One region of the Sodalis sp. RH20 genome, then DNA from elsewhere that is predicted to be linked to it. Evidence: predicted binding sites of a transcription regulator. Region 1 holds the regulator's gene; each other region holds the start of a gene.
The links. Region 1 encodes CRP, which controls carbon source genes, mostly activating them, when cyclic AMP is high. Its sites were predicted from a motif close to ATGTGANNNNNNTCACAT; they were not measured.

Region 1 (4,676 bases):
CCAGCGTCAGGAACAACATGCACAGCAATACCGTGCCGTCGCTCAGCCTGAATTGCAGCGTGCCGGCGGCAATCACCAACCCCGCCAACGTGCCCAGGGCCCGATGCTGGATCCGCACCCGGGTGGCGTTATAGCCGTTCTGGCTGACAAACATCACCGTCATTAAAATCCAGTAGGGTTTGGGGAGATCCAATACCAGCCCCAGGCTGCTGCCGATGGCCAGCATAATCCCAAGCCTTGCCGCGCTGCGCAGCGCCATGGATTTAAAGGAACAGTAGCTGACCAGCGCATGCCAAAACGACAGCCGCTGCTGGTTGTCGGCCATCAGGTCGCGGCGGTAAAGCGGGCGCTGGGTACGCAGCAGCCGGGCGATACGGCTGAAATGGTAATAACAAAACTGTCCGACCGGATTATCCGGATGCCGGTCGGCAATTTTTTCCAGGGCCGACAGCGCGGTGGCCATGTTAAAACGCCCCGGCTGCCGGTGATAGAGAATATCATCCGCCAGTACCCGCAACCGCGCGGCAATCAACCGGGCGTTATAGCGGATAACCGCCTCGGCGTGGCTTTGCGCCACCAGTTTTTGTACTTCGTCCGGCTGGTGCAGGCTGACGGCGATATGCTCCTGCAAATCCAGCGCCACCTGGAAAGAACGCAGCAGGCGTTTGTACTGCAGCTGATCATTGGCCGACAGCATATAAAGCTGCTGGTATACCTGGGCAATCAGATCAATCACCGCCTGCTGGCGGGCAAACAGCGGCGGCAGGGCGGTTTCCGGATCGGTATGCTGTGTCAGCAGGGTATATTTCGCCTCGATATAATCCGCCAGCTCCCGATACAGCAGGCTAAGAGATTCCCGCATCGGCTGCTCCTTCCACAACCGGAACCACAGGGCGTTGAACAGTCCGTACCAGGCGGTGCCGGCAATATACAGCAGCGGCGGCACGACGGGCGGCACATTGCCGGCCAGGCCCAGGGTAAAGATGGCGGCGATAAGCGCGGCGGGCAATAAACGGCCGTGCAGCGGGCTGATTTCACCGGTAACGCCGAACAGCAGCGCCAGGCCGAGCATCACCAAGGGCAACGGCACCGGCACGGCCAACAGCACCTGGATCAGCACGCTGCTCAGCGCGAACAGCGCACCGCCGACGGCCAGGCGCTTGAAAAACCGTTTATGCAGGGTATCGAGGCCGGCGATATTGCAGCAGGCAGGGACCAACGAAAACAGCAGGCCGTTTTGCAAGCTGCCGAATAACAGGCCGGCGGCCACCGGCAGGCATAGCACGATGGTTTGCCGCAGGGCATAGTTTACTTCAGGGTGGTAGATTAACCGGCGCCACATACTGTCAGCAAAAAAAGCGTGGTACGAAGCACCACGCCTGTATAACGGGGCTATCAGCGCGTGCCGTAAACAACAATGGTTTTACCGTGCGCGGATATAAGATTTTGATCTTCGAGCATTTTAAGAATACGTCCTACCGTCTCGCGGGAACAGCCGACAATCTGGCCGATTTCCTGACGGGTGATTTTTATCTGCATGCCGTCGGGGTGGGTCATGGCGTCGGGTTGTTTCGCCAGGTTCAACAGGGTTTGCGCTATGCGTCCGGTAACGTCCAGGAATGCCAGGTTGCCGACTTTTTCCGACGTTACCTGTAAACGACTGGCCATTTGCGCCGACAGGCGCATCAGGATATCCGGATTCACCTGAATCAGCTGCCGGAATTTTTTATACGAAATCTCGGCGACTTCACAGGCGGTTTTCGCCCGTACCCAGGCACTGCGTTCCTGACCTTCCTCGAATAGGCCGAGCTCACCGATGAAATCTCCCTGGTTAAGATAGGAGAGAATCATCTCTTTGCCTTCTTCATCCTTAATCAGCACCGCCACGGCGCCCTTAACGATGTAGTAAAGCGTTTCAGCCTTTTCACCCTGATGTATAAGTGTACTCTTCGATGGATACTTATGAATATGGCAATGAGACAGGAACCATTCGAGAGTCGGGTCTGTTTGCGGTTTGCCGAGAACCATTCGCTGTTATCCTCTTTTGTCATCGCTATCCCAGGTTCGGGACATCGTATTCCCTGTTACGGCGCTTGTATTATTCACTCTGACTCCGCGTTTAAACGGAGCGACGTAAGGGAACTTATTAGGGTCTGGTAATGTGATGTTCCGATCGATCTCTTGCCCTTTCATTATCATGAGGCCGATCCAGCCTTGTTTTTAGCATAGGTTTGAAGCAGTGTCTTCTGTTGTCTTGCTTCAGCATGAAGTATGTTCAGTAACATTGCCAGTTTTCCAACAAAAATGTAGTCTGCTGGAAAGCTTTTCATCAGGAGTATCATAATGCAGGCACGGGTCAAATGGGTAGAAGGGTTGTCTTTCATGGGCGAATCCGCCTCGGGCCACCAGGTTTTGATGGATGGGAACGCGGGCGAAAAAGCGCCCAGCCCAATGGAAATGGTATTGATGTCGGTCGGCGGCTGCAGCGCCATTGATGTGGTATCGATTTTACACAAAGCGCGGCAGGACGTCCGGGACTGCGAGGTCAAACTCACCTCCGAGCGCCGCGACGAGGCGCCGCGCCTGTTTACCCATATCAACCTGCATTTTATCGTCACCGGCGCCGGGCTGACCGACAAGGCGGTGGAGCGGGCGGTGACGCTATCGGCGGAAAAATACTGCTCGGTCTCACTGATGCTCGGCGCGTCGGTCAATATGACCCACAGCTTTGAAGTGCGCGACGAACACCACGCCCCCGCCGCCTAACCGTCCCGCCGTCACCGCACTCCAACCCGGCGTGTTCAAGGGAGAGCGCGCCAATGGGGTCGAATCGGGCATGGTTTCTCTGCCCGACCGAGCGCCCCATGGCACGGTATGCCCGCCAACACCGCGCTCAAACCCGGCGTGTTCAAGGGAGAGCGCGCCAATGGGGTCGAATCGGGCATGGTTTCTCTGCCCGACCGAGCGCCCCATGGCACGGTATGCCCGCCAACACCGCGCTCAAACCCGGCGTGTTCAAGGGAGAGCATGCCGATGGGGTCGAATCGGGCGTGGTGTTCCCGCCCGACCGAGCGCCCCACGGTATGCTAGGCCCGCCAACACCGCAGCGAATCCTGGCGTGTTCCAGGGAGAGCATGCCGATGGGGTCGAATCGGGCGTGGTGTTCCCGCCCGACCGAGCGCCCCACGGTATGCTAGGCCCGCCAACACCGCAGCGAATCCTGGCGTGTTTAAGGGAGAGCATGCCGATGGGGTCGAATCGGGCGTGGTGTTCCCGCCCGACCGAGCGCCCCAGGGTATGCTAGGCCCGCCAACACCGCAGCGAATCCTGGCGTGTTCAAGGGAAAGCATGCCGATGGGGCCGAATCGGGCGTGGTGTTCCCGCCCGATGCCTCGAGTTTACTTAATTTCCTTTCCTTCCAGCAACTGCTGTACCAGCGGCCCCATTATCAGCTCCATCGCCAGCCCCATCTTGCCCCCGGGCACCACCAGCGTATTAATATTGGAAATAAAGGAGCCTTGCAGCATCGCCAGCAGGTAAGGCAGGTCGATATGCGCCAGGCTACGGAAATGAATAACGACAAAACTTTCGTCAAGTGAGGGAATCGCCTTGGCGGCGAAAGGGTTCGACGTGTCGACGGTCGGCACCCGCTGGAAATTGATATGGGTGCGGGAAAACTGCGGCGTGATGTAGTTAATATAATCCTCCATCGACCTCACCACCGAATCCATCACCGCCTCGCGCGAATGCCCCCGCTCGCCGGTATCGCGCACCAGTTTCTGGATCCACTCCAGGTTGACGATGGGCACCACGCCCACCAGCAAATCCACGTGCTTCGCCACGTCATGGCTATCGGTTACCACGCCGCCGTGCAGCCCCTCGTAAAATAACACGTCCGTCGGTTCCGGCAACGCCTGCCAGGGCGTAAAGGTACCGGGGATCTGGTTATACGGCACCGCCTCGTCATACGTATGCAGATATTTACGCGACTGGCCGCGGCCGGTATCGCCATACTGATGAAACGTATGCTCCAACAGGCCAAAGTTATTCGCGTCCGGACCAAAGTAGCTGATATGGCGCCCTAAATCCCGCGCCTTGCGGATCGCCATATCCATTTCCGGCCGGGTAAAGTGATGAAAGCTGTCACCCTCCAGTTCGGCGGCGTGGATATTCAACTGCTGGAATATTTTACGAAACGCCAGGCTGGTGGTGGTGGTGCCCGCACCGCTGGAACCGGTAACGGCAATAATGGGGTGTTTTGTCGACATGGTAACCCTACGCTTGGTTGAATTGCGGCGTGAAGAAGTGCGCCCGGCATCAAGGCCCAGAAGTGAGTGTTAGCATATTTAGCGCTTAGGGGCCAGGGGCTTCGCTATTCGCCCGGCGTATCTCCGGCCTGGTCATTAAACCGGCCGCGCGGCATGATATTGATATTTTCATGCAATTCCGACCAGACCACCACCGCCTCGCCGCTTATCAACTGGCGTTTTACATCCTCGACCTTTTGCGCCAGTGATTTCTCCTGCTCGCCATAATCGGTGCCCTCACGCAGTACAAAGGACTCGATCAGGTTATAGAGCGTGTCAGGATCGATTTGTTCCCAGGGAATAATCACGATATTGTGTCCCGATAGTCAATAAATCAAGGTGTTGAGTAAATTTCACCTGTTATGCCTT
Region 2 (4,676 bases), 800 kb from region 1:
CGTCACGCTGCCGCCGGTGCGCCTGGCGGCGCCATAGAGGGTTTTCATCAGTTCGGTACGGCCGGCGCCCATCAGCCCGGCGCAGCCCAGGATTTCCCCCTGGCGTAGGGAGAAACTGACGTCATGCACCCCGGGGCCCGACAGGTGGCTGACCAGCAGGCGCTCCTCGCCCGGACGCTGTGTGACGCGCGGATACTGTTCCTCCAGGCGGCGGCCCACCATCATTTCAATCAGCCTGTCTTCCTGCAGCTCGTTTACCGGCCGTTCGGCAATAAACTGCCCGTCGCGCATCACCGTGACATCGTCGCAGATCTCGAAAATTTCCTTTAGCCGATGGGAGATATAGACAATGCCGCACCCCTGCTGCTTCAGTTCGTTTATCACACTGAACAGCGATGCCGTTTCCGTATCGGTTAACGCATCGGTGGGCTCGTCCATGATGATCACCTGCGACTTAAAGCTGATTACCTTGGCGATTTCCACCATCTGCTGATCGCCAATCGATAATTCCCCCACCAACCGGTGGCTGCTATAGCCCAGGTTCAGGCGGCCCAGGAGTCGGTCCGCTTCGCGATACATCCGCTTCCAGTCGATGCCGCCGATACGGTTAAGGAATTCGCGCCCCAGGAAGATATTTTCGGCGATCGTCAGTTCAGGGATCAGGTTAAGTTCCTGATGGATGATACCGATACCGGCCTCCTGCGACGCCTTGGGGCCGCTGAAGGCAACTTCCTTTCCCATAAATATGAGCGTACCGGCATCCTTGCTGTAAATCCCGGTCAACACCTTCATCATGGTGGATTTACCGGCGCCGTTCTCCCCCACCAGCGCCATCACGCGGCCGGGATACACGGTCAGCGCCGCGCCGGAAAGCGCTTTGACGCCCGGAAACGACTTGTCTATCCCGCTCAGTTGCAGTAAGGGTTGCATAAATGCCTCAGAAGGTGACGCCGGAGCAGAGGATAACGTTGGCGAAGGGCGAGCACTCCCCGCTGCGAATAACGGCCCGGCTGTGGGCGGTCTGCGCTTTGAATGCCTGATGGCTGATATAGTCGATGACGATGGTATTGCCCTGCGCTTGCTCCAGCTGGGACAGCCCGGCCAGCAACGCCTGGTGCAGCGCGGGATTATGGGCGGCCATTTCGCTGGCGATTATCGCCCTTTCCACCTGCATCTCACTGGCCACGACGTCGAACACCTGTAAAAAGCCCGGCACGCCCTGGGTCAACGCCAGATCGATCCTGGCGGCTGTCGCGGGTATGGGCAACCCGGCATCGGCAATGACGATTTCATCGGTATGCCCCAAGCGGGAAATCAACGCGGAAACCTCGGCGTTGAGCAGTAATCCTTTTTTCATTGGCAGATCCTCCCAGCGAAACGTTTCGCTGGGCTGAAAATAATCACAAACGGGCCAAGCCACAAGCGGGAAACATCAAAAATGTGATCGCCATCGAAACGTTTCGCTGGACCAGGCGGCACGGCGGCGGCTGGCGTGACCACCGGCGCGTTGTTCATTATCGCCGGATAAAGAGCGGCCGCATCCTTGCCATGGCCTCAGGGCGCCATCTTTTGTTTGATCTCATAAATCACATCGTCCCATCTTTCTTCGCCACGCATGTTTAGACTGTGTTTATAGTCGTTGCCGCTGCGAAAAAAATCTTTTTTAATATCAATGATATCAATGGGGAAAAACATTTCACTTTCTGCATCCCACAACATATTCGCCCCATGGAGATCAGCGTGTATCATATTGACATTATTTAGTTTTTCCAGCATATCGACAAAGCGTTCAACTGCATCGTGCGGCAGGGAGCCCTCGGGAAGTGAATCTAACGTTATGCCGGGAATTTTGTACATTCTGTTATAAAAATTACCATCATTATCAGCAAATACCTTTGCCGATTCCGGGCCATAATATAAACGAAAGCTTTCAGCCTCCTTTTCCGCCAACATTTCAATATCTATATCGGCGTCGCCATCCGGATGTGGGCGCATCATCTTGATATACCAATTGGGATCCTGGCCATCCTGGAAAACGATACCGTAATCACCTTCACCAATCTGCGTACCGAGCAGGAGTTCAAGGTTAACGGATTCGTCATCGGGATCAAACACAGGCACTTTCCGCCCTTGCGCCGGCGCCACATTGACGGCGCTTTCATCAATTTTAAACCGTTTTGCCCAGGGAGGAATTTCACTAAACTGTTCAATATGCAAGGCAAACGAATATTCGTTAAACAGTCCCTCCTGGGGGAAATGGTATTGAGACAGCAGTGTTTTGGCCTGTTCAAGGTCGAACCCATCCAGGTCCTTGAGAATATCCACAGCATGCTTACGCGGCCTGAGTCCCCCCCGGCCGCTCATGCCAATCTTAAGGAGATCGTTAATCCTTTCCCTAAAATTTTCGACATGAAATTTATTTTTCTTGAAGCGAAGGTTGATTTTTCGATGATTATTCATCAGAAAAAACTTGTATGCGGTTTGCGGATATCTTTTCACTTTAAAATATTTATTTTTAATTTTCAGATATGAATTATTATTTATATCCCAGCGCAGGCCAAGCTTATCAGGCGTGGACAAATCGAACGCGTTGACGCTCTCCCCGACAATATCCTTGGCAATGGCGCGTCGCAGCGTTTTGGCGACATGGATTGACGTCGGCGCTTCAAACAACCAGCGGCGACCGTCAAACTCGACGGGATGGCCGCGCCGGCCAGGCATAGCCCGATTAAAAATTTCATATTTAAGGCCTCTTTTGGGCACTACCGCCGCGCGCACAGGCACTAATTCTCCCTTCAGCTCAACCACCCTCATTATGACATTATCACCCATAGCCATTGTGTCTTTTGACCTGACTTCAATAATTTTACCGGCACCATAGTGTTTGGGATTAAGGTTATCAACCTGAATATATTCATAGGCGCCGTCAAACCTCACCTTGAACGACTTAATTCTTTTCTCTTGTCTAAACGTGAAGGCAGGTTTGTTATTGTGTGTGCCAAGATGCCAAGAATGGCTGATTTTTTCATGATATACCGGAATCCGGGATTCCGTTCCGTCATGGTTCCGCAATTTCACTTCGTGCGTTCTTTTCCCCGCGCTATACTTAAGTTCATAATTCTCGCCATATAATTTAATAAATTTCTTACCGTTTTGTACTGTATAATCAACTCCCTGCCCTTCAGGCACATCTCCGTCGATATGGATCTTATCATTTATCGCGTCATAAAAAACTTTCCGGCCAGTTTTAGCGTTATTACCCTGCTGCCCAGTTGGAATAATGTATTCACCCGCTTCTGTTTGCCGAACACGCTGGATGGCGCCATCCAGGTCAACGGCAAGATGTTTGACAGTATTGATACCGGTCGGATATTTTTCGTGAACAAATACCCCGTCTGGATCAAAGGCATTAGCCTTTTGCAATTCCCGTGGTTTGTGATGTAACAGTGGATTTGAAAAAGCCCTGCGGTCGGTAATGCCAACCTCGGTATTGAACAGCAGATTGGCCATTTCCTCAGCCGAAAATTCGTTCCTGACGCAGTTGCTGTCACCATTGATGGAATGGCCTGATACAGACAAGGCTTTTGCCGAAGTATATTTTATAATCGGGTACGCGCCAATAGTGTAAATCCCGAAAATGATGTCATGACCAAGATTGACAACTTCAAACAGTATGGCTCCTATTTCAGAAAGTTCACCATTACCCCAGATCCACTCCTTAAGTTTTTCGGCGAAACCACGAACGGGATTCCTGATATATTCGCCGGTGACAAGCAGACTATCCCCCAATACTTTCCCTTGGTTGGTTTTGGTCCTGATATGGCAATTCTTTTCAATATAATCCCGGTAATCCTGTTCTTGCAGACCGACTGAGATATCTAAAGATATTCGCTTCTGTCTAAAAGACTTATCCTTTTTTGACGAAATATACATAAACGCAATCGCGTCTTGACCGATGCCATGCTCCGCATAGCCTTGTCCCGCGCTTAACATGTTAAACAGTAGCCGTTGTGGTGCCTTGCCCTTCATTTCATGGATGCTGTTTGCGGGTGGTGGCGCCGCCGGGCCTGCGGGCGCGGCCTGGCGAGAAAGCAACGGAGAAACGGCGCGCCCGGATGGCCGCACGGCTGCCGGCGCCAGGCTCACTGATATATTGGTGGCCAGCGTGAGCGCCTGAAGCATGAGATGCGCCCTGGCGCCCACGACCCCATCGCCTGGCGACGCGGCCATGCCGTTCAATTTTTGCTGGATTTTTTTATTACTGACATAATCGTGAGTCTGGCTGTGGTAGCGTCCGATATGTTCCCTGTGCTGAATAGCGGATGATGGCATAATGTGAATCCCTTCCCTCCCTCTATCATGATGTTATTCAAGTCGCAATGACCTTTGCCAAGGCAAAAAACCCTTAATCATGACAAGCCGGGTGTTCATTAATTGAGAATTTGGTGCTGTTATCCATATGTTGCATAAAAAATTAGCGGGAGATAATTAAAATATGGAATACAGTGGGTTAACGATAGATTAACGAAGCGGCCAGCCCTTGTGCCGGCGGCAGACCGCGCTGCGGGATATTTTAAACGGCTGTCATACAAATCATAAAAATGCCGTACGGTGTCGCCGCACGGCATTTTTTTAAGATAAAACTTCGTATTGAGTTAATTTATAATTAACGCTGG
Region 3 (4,676 bases), 1.8 Mb from region 1:
AAGAAATCGTCGGCCTGAGCGGCGGCGTACTGAACTTGGTGACGCAAATCGGCGCCATCACCACGCCGATTGTCATCGGTTATATCCTGAATAAAACCGGATCCTTTGACGGCGCCCTGATTTATGTCGCCGCCAACGGCCTGGTGGTGATTTTGAGTTATCTGTTTATCGTGGGCAAGATTCAACGCCTGGTGCTTAAGCCGCTGACGGCGTAAGGTTTTTTTTGACATAGCAGTTTGCAACCGCAGGAGTAGGGAATGGATCACAGCGATTTTAACGGTGCGCCGACGGTGACCGCCATGCAGGTTATCCCGGTCGCGGGCCATGACAGCATGCTGATGAATATCGGCGGCGCCCACGGCGCTTATTTTACCCGCAATATTGTCATCCTTACCGACAATGCCGGGCATACCGGCGTCGGCGAGGCCCCGGGCGGCGAGGTGATTTTAAACACGCTGCTGGCCGCCCGGCAACGGGTGGTGGGCCAGCCGCTGGCGACGCTTAACCGCATCGTGCACGACGTGCACCAGGGGCATGTCAGCAACGATTTTGATTCTTTCGCCCAGGGCGCCTGGACCTTTGAACTGCGGGTAAACGCGGTGGCCGCTCTCGAGGCCGCGCTGCTGGATCTAATGGGCCAACATCTCGGCGTGCCGGTGGCGGAGCTGCTCGGTCCTGGTAAGCAGCGCGACAGCGTGCCTGTGCTGGGGTATTTGTTTTATGTCGGCGACAGGAGCCTGACCGACCTGCCCTATCAGGCCGGGCCCAGCCGGCCGTCCCATGACTGGTACCGGCTGCGCCGCGAGACGGCCATGACCACCGACGCCCTGGTGCGCCAGGCGGAAGCCGCGCAGGATCGTTATGGCTTCAAGGATTTCAAACTCAAGGGCGGCGTGCTGGCCGGCGCCAGCGAAATAGAGACCGTGACGGCGCTGGCCAGGCGGTTTCCGGACGCGCGTATTACCATCGACCCCAACGGCGCCTGGTCGCTTAGGGAAGCCATCGATTTGTGCCAGGATATGCGCGGCGTGCTGGCCTATGCCGAGGACCCCTGCGGCGCCGAGCAGGGCTTTTCCGGGCGCGAGGTGATGGCGGAATTCAAACGGGCCACCGGGCTGCCGGTGGCGACCAATATGATTGCCACCAACTGGCGCGAGCTAAACCACGCGGTACAGCTTAACGCCATCGACATTCCGCTGGCCGACCCGCATTTCTGGACCCTGCAGGGCGCGATACGCGTGGCGCAGCTGTGCGATGAATGGGGCCTGACCTGGGGCTGTCATTCCAATAACCATTTTGATATTTCGCTGGCGATGTTTATCCATGTCGGCGCGGCCGCGCCCGGTAAGCCCACCGCGCTGGATACCCACTGGATTTGGCAGGAAGGCGAGCATCTGACCAAAGAACCGCTGCAAATCGTCGACGGCGCGATCACACTCAACGGGAAACCGGGGCTCGGCGTGGAAATCGATATGGCGCAAATCGAACGGCAGCATGAGCTTTACAAGCGCATGCCGTCCGGCGCGCGCAATGACGCGCAGGCGATGCAGTATCTGATTCCCGGCTGGACCTTTGACCGGAAACGGCCGGCGATGCTGCGTTAACACATCAAGGGTACGGCCGGCCGTACCCTGAGTTTGCCGGCAACATGGGGTGGGCCGCGGACGATGGGATCAGGCTTCGTCATCCAGCTGCAGCGCCACGTAGAGCAGCAGCCGATCGTCAAAATTGGCCAGATCCAGGCCGGTCATTTCCGAAATGCGGTTGAGGCGGTACTCCAGGGTGTTGCGGTGGATAAACAGCGCCTTGGAGGTAGGCGTGGGCTGAACGTTATGGCGAAACCAGGCAATCAGCGTGCGGCGCAGCAGGCCGTTGTTATCCATGGCCTTGAGTTTTGCCAGCGGGCGCACCAGCTCGCTGGCCTGCCAGCCGCCGCGCAGGCTGTCGAGCAGTACCGGCAGCATCAGATCGGGATAAAAATAACGGCGCTGCTCGGGCAGCCGCTGCTTGCCCACCGACATGGTGGTGCGCGCGGTACGCCAGGAGCGCGCAATACCGCCGGCGCCGGGGAAAAAATTGCCCAGGGCGATACGTACCCGCAGGCGGCTGCTTTCGGTCATGCGCGAAAACAGCGTATCCACCCGCCGGCGATGCTCTTCGGCATCCCAGCGCCCGTGGCTGTTCAGCGCGGGTTTCAGCACCACCATTTCCGTCAGCGATACGATGGCGATCAAATTATCGCGCTCCGGCGTGGTGAGCAGCGTTTGCAACTGCTGCAGCTCCGCCATGGCGCTGTCGACGCCGAACTGCCCGCTGTCCACCTCCACCACCGCCGCCACCCTGGGCTGGTTGATATCAATTCCCAGCCGCTGGGCCCATTCGATCAGCGCCGGCGTGACTTCCTCGGCGCGGATTAAATTCAGCACCAGTTCCTCGCGCAGCCGGCTGTCCTGCGCCAGCATATGCAGCAAGCGCGCCTGCTCCAGCATCATTTCCGCCGTCATGCAGACCAGCTCGCCATACTGCCGCAGTTGACTGGGATTGCCGGTCAGGCCGATAACGCCGACGATATTGCCGTCGATTTTCAGCGGGAGGTTGATACCGGGCCGTACCCCGTGCAAATGCCGGGCCACGCCGTCGTCGATATCCACGACCCGGGCCTGCGACAGGGCCAATAACGCGCCTTCGTGCAGTTCACCGACCCGCTCTTCATCGCCGCTGCCGATAATGCGGCCGCGCGCATCCATCACGTTGATATTGCTGTCGATAATCTGCATCGTTCTTGCCACAATTTCTTGCGCCAATTTCGCATCAAGATGATACGTTGCCATCCCCGCCTCGGTTCTGTTAAGCCCTTTGCCCTATTATACCCGGGTGTTGGCGCTCATACATTGTGCAGAAGCACAAAGCGTGATCTTGCTCGCTTATTTTGTGCGGGATATCACATTCTTTCGGGCAAAAAAAGACGGCGTCGTGATGACGCCGTCTTGGTGGCGAGAGCCGGACGCGGGGAATTACTGCGCCAGCAGGTAAAGCGTGGTATCGCCGCGTTTGACGTTTAACGCCAGTATCGGCGGCTTGGCATCCAGGATTTTACGCAGTTCGCCAATATTCTGCACCGGCTGCTGGTTGACGCCCAGGATGATATCGCCCTTCTTCAGGCCGACTTTCGCCGCGGTGCTGCCCGCCTTGACATTGTCCACCTTGACGCCCTGCTGATCGCCGGTATCCATGTTGCTCAATTCCGCGCCTTCGATGCCGGTAAAGACATTGCCCGAATCAAGCTGCGGCTGGGTGCTCTGCTCCAGGATCACATCGACGGTTACCGGCTTGCCGTCGCGCAGCAGGCCGAGCTGGACCTTGGTGCCGACCGGCTGCGAGCTGACATCCGCCCGGAACGCGGCAAAGCTGTTGATGGGCCGGCCGTTCATGGTGACGATGACATCGCCGGCTTTCACCCCGGCCTTTTCGGCGGCGGATTTAGGCATCACCTGGCTGACAAACGCGCCGCGCTGGGCGTCGACTTTCATCGCCTTGGCCAGCTCCGGATTGAGCTCGGTGCCGAGAATGCCGATTTCGCCGCGCCTGACCTGGCCATAGGCCACCAGCTGCGCCGTCAGGTTTTTCACCATGTTGCTGGGAATGGCGAAGCCGATACCGATATTGCCGCCGTCCGGCGCCAGTATGGCGGTATTGATGCCGATAAGCTCACCGTTGAGGTTAACCAGCGCCCCGCCCGAGTTGCCCCGGTTGATGGCGGCATCGGTCTGGATAAAGTTTTCATAGTTTTCAATATTCAGCCCGCTGCGCCCCAGCGCGGACACAATACCCGAGGTGGCGGTTTCCCCCAGGCCGTAAGGGTTGCCGATGGCCACGGTATAATCGCCGACCCGCAGCTGGTCCGAATCGGCCATCTTGATGGCGGTGAGGTTTTTAAAGTCGATCAGCTGCACCAGCGCCAGATCGGAACGGGGATCGCGGCCGATGATCTTGGCGTCGAATCGGCGGCCGTCATACAGCTGCACCTGGATTTTAGTGGCGTCGTTGACCACATGATTGTTGGTCACCACGTAGCCTTTCTGGGCATCGATAATCACACCCGCGCCCAGCGCCATGAATTTTTCCTTGGCCGGCGGGGTATTGCCCTCGCCGTCGCCGCCGCCGTCCTCATCGCCGCCCTGGCACAGGGGCGACGCCTGGAAAGGCGACCCTTCCTGGCACAGCGGGGAATCCTGGCCAAAGAACTGCTGGAACTGCTCGGGCACGCGCGCCGAACTGACGGCGGTGCTGCCTTCGACGCTGATGCTGACCACCGATGGCATGACTTTTTCCAGCATCGGCGCCAGGCTTGGGAGCTGCTGATTGGTCGAGGCGGTTTCCGCCGCATACAATGAAACAGGCGCCAGCGCCACACCCAGACACAATGCCAGCGCACTCAGGACCAAAGAAGTTTTTTTCATTTAACATTGTCTCAACTGTAAGTATCAGGTAATGATGCGGACCCATTGCTGTGGTCGTATCTGTGAGATTAATCAAATAACCCGAAGTTCAGTAGCAAAAAAACCATAATGGTAAAAAAGTATTGGGCGTATTTACAAATACTGCGCTAACCCTGACTTACTCCGCGGCCATTAAGCGGCGGTATTCATCCCAGGCATAAAGATCGGTCATGCCGC

Region 2: a site for CRP is predicted at 1,439-1,456, ahead of rbsD (D-ribose pyranase). Genes of this name have one in related genera too.
Region 3: a site for CRP is predicted at 2,930-2,947, ahead of ACL2XM_RS16650 (CdaR family transcriptional regulator). Genes of this name have one in related genera too.

Annotation. Positions count from the first base shown of each region.
Region 1 covers NZ_CP178733.1:5,379,270-5,383,945, forward strand. The annotation lists gene ACL2XM_RS24430 (YccS/YhfK family putative transporter) at 1-1,342, opposite strand, end outside; gene crp (cAMP-activated global transcriptional regulator CRP) at 1,396-2,028, opposite strand; gene ACL2XM_RS24440 (hypothetical protein) at 2,196-2,384, opposite strand; gene ACL2XM_RS24445 (OsmC family protein) at 2,344-2,766, shown strand; gene ACL2XM_RS24450 (phosphoribulokinase) at 3,399-4,268, opposite strand; gene ACL2XM_RS24455 (YheU family protein) at 4,373-4,615, opposite strand.
Region 2 covers NZ_CP178733.1:4,583,367-4,588,042, forward strand. The annotation lists gene rbsA (ribose ABC transporter ATP-binding protein RbsA) at 1-930, opposite strand, end outside; gene rbsD (D-ribose pyranase) at 938-1,357, opposite strand; gene ACL2XM_RS20900 (hypothetical protein) at 1,555-4,332, opposite strand; gene ACL2XM_RS20905 (sulfate ABC transporter substrate-binding protein) at 4,667-4,676, opposite strand, start outside.
Region 3 covers NZ_CP178733.1:3,601,064-3,605,739, forward strand. The annotation lists gene ACL2XM_RS16640 (MFS transporter) at 1-215, shown strand, start outside; gene ACL2XM_RS16645 (enolase C-terminal domain-like protein) at 258-1,604, shown strand; gene ACL2XM_RS16650 (CdaR family transcriptional regulator) at 1,674-2,831, opposite strand; gene degP (serine endoprotease DegP) at 3,015-4,460, opposite strand; gene dgt (dGTPase) at 4,618-4,676, opposite strand, start outside.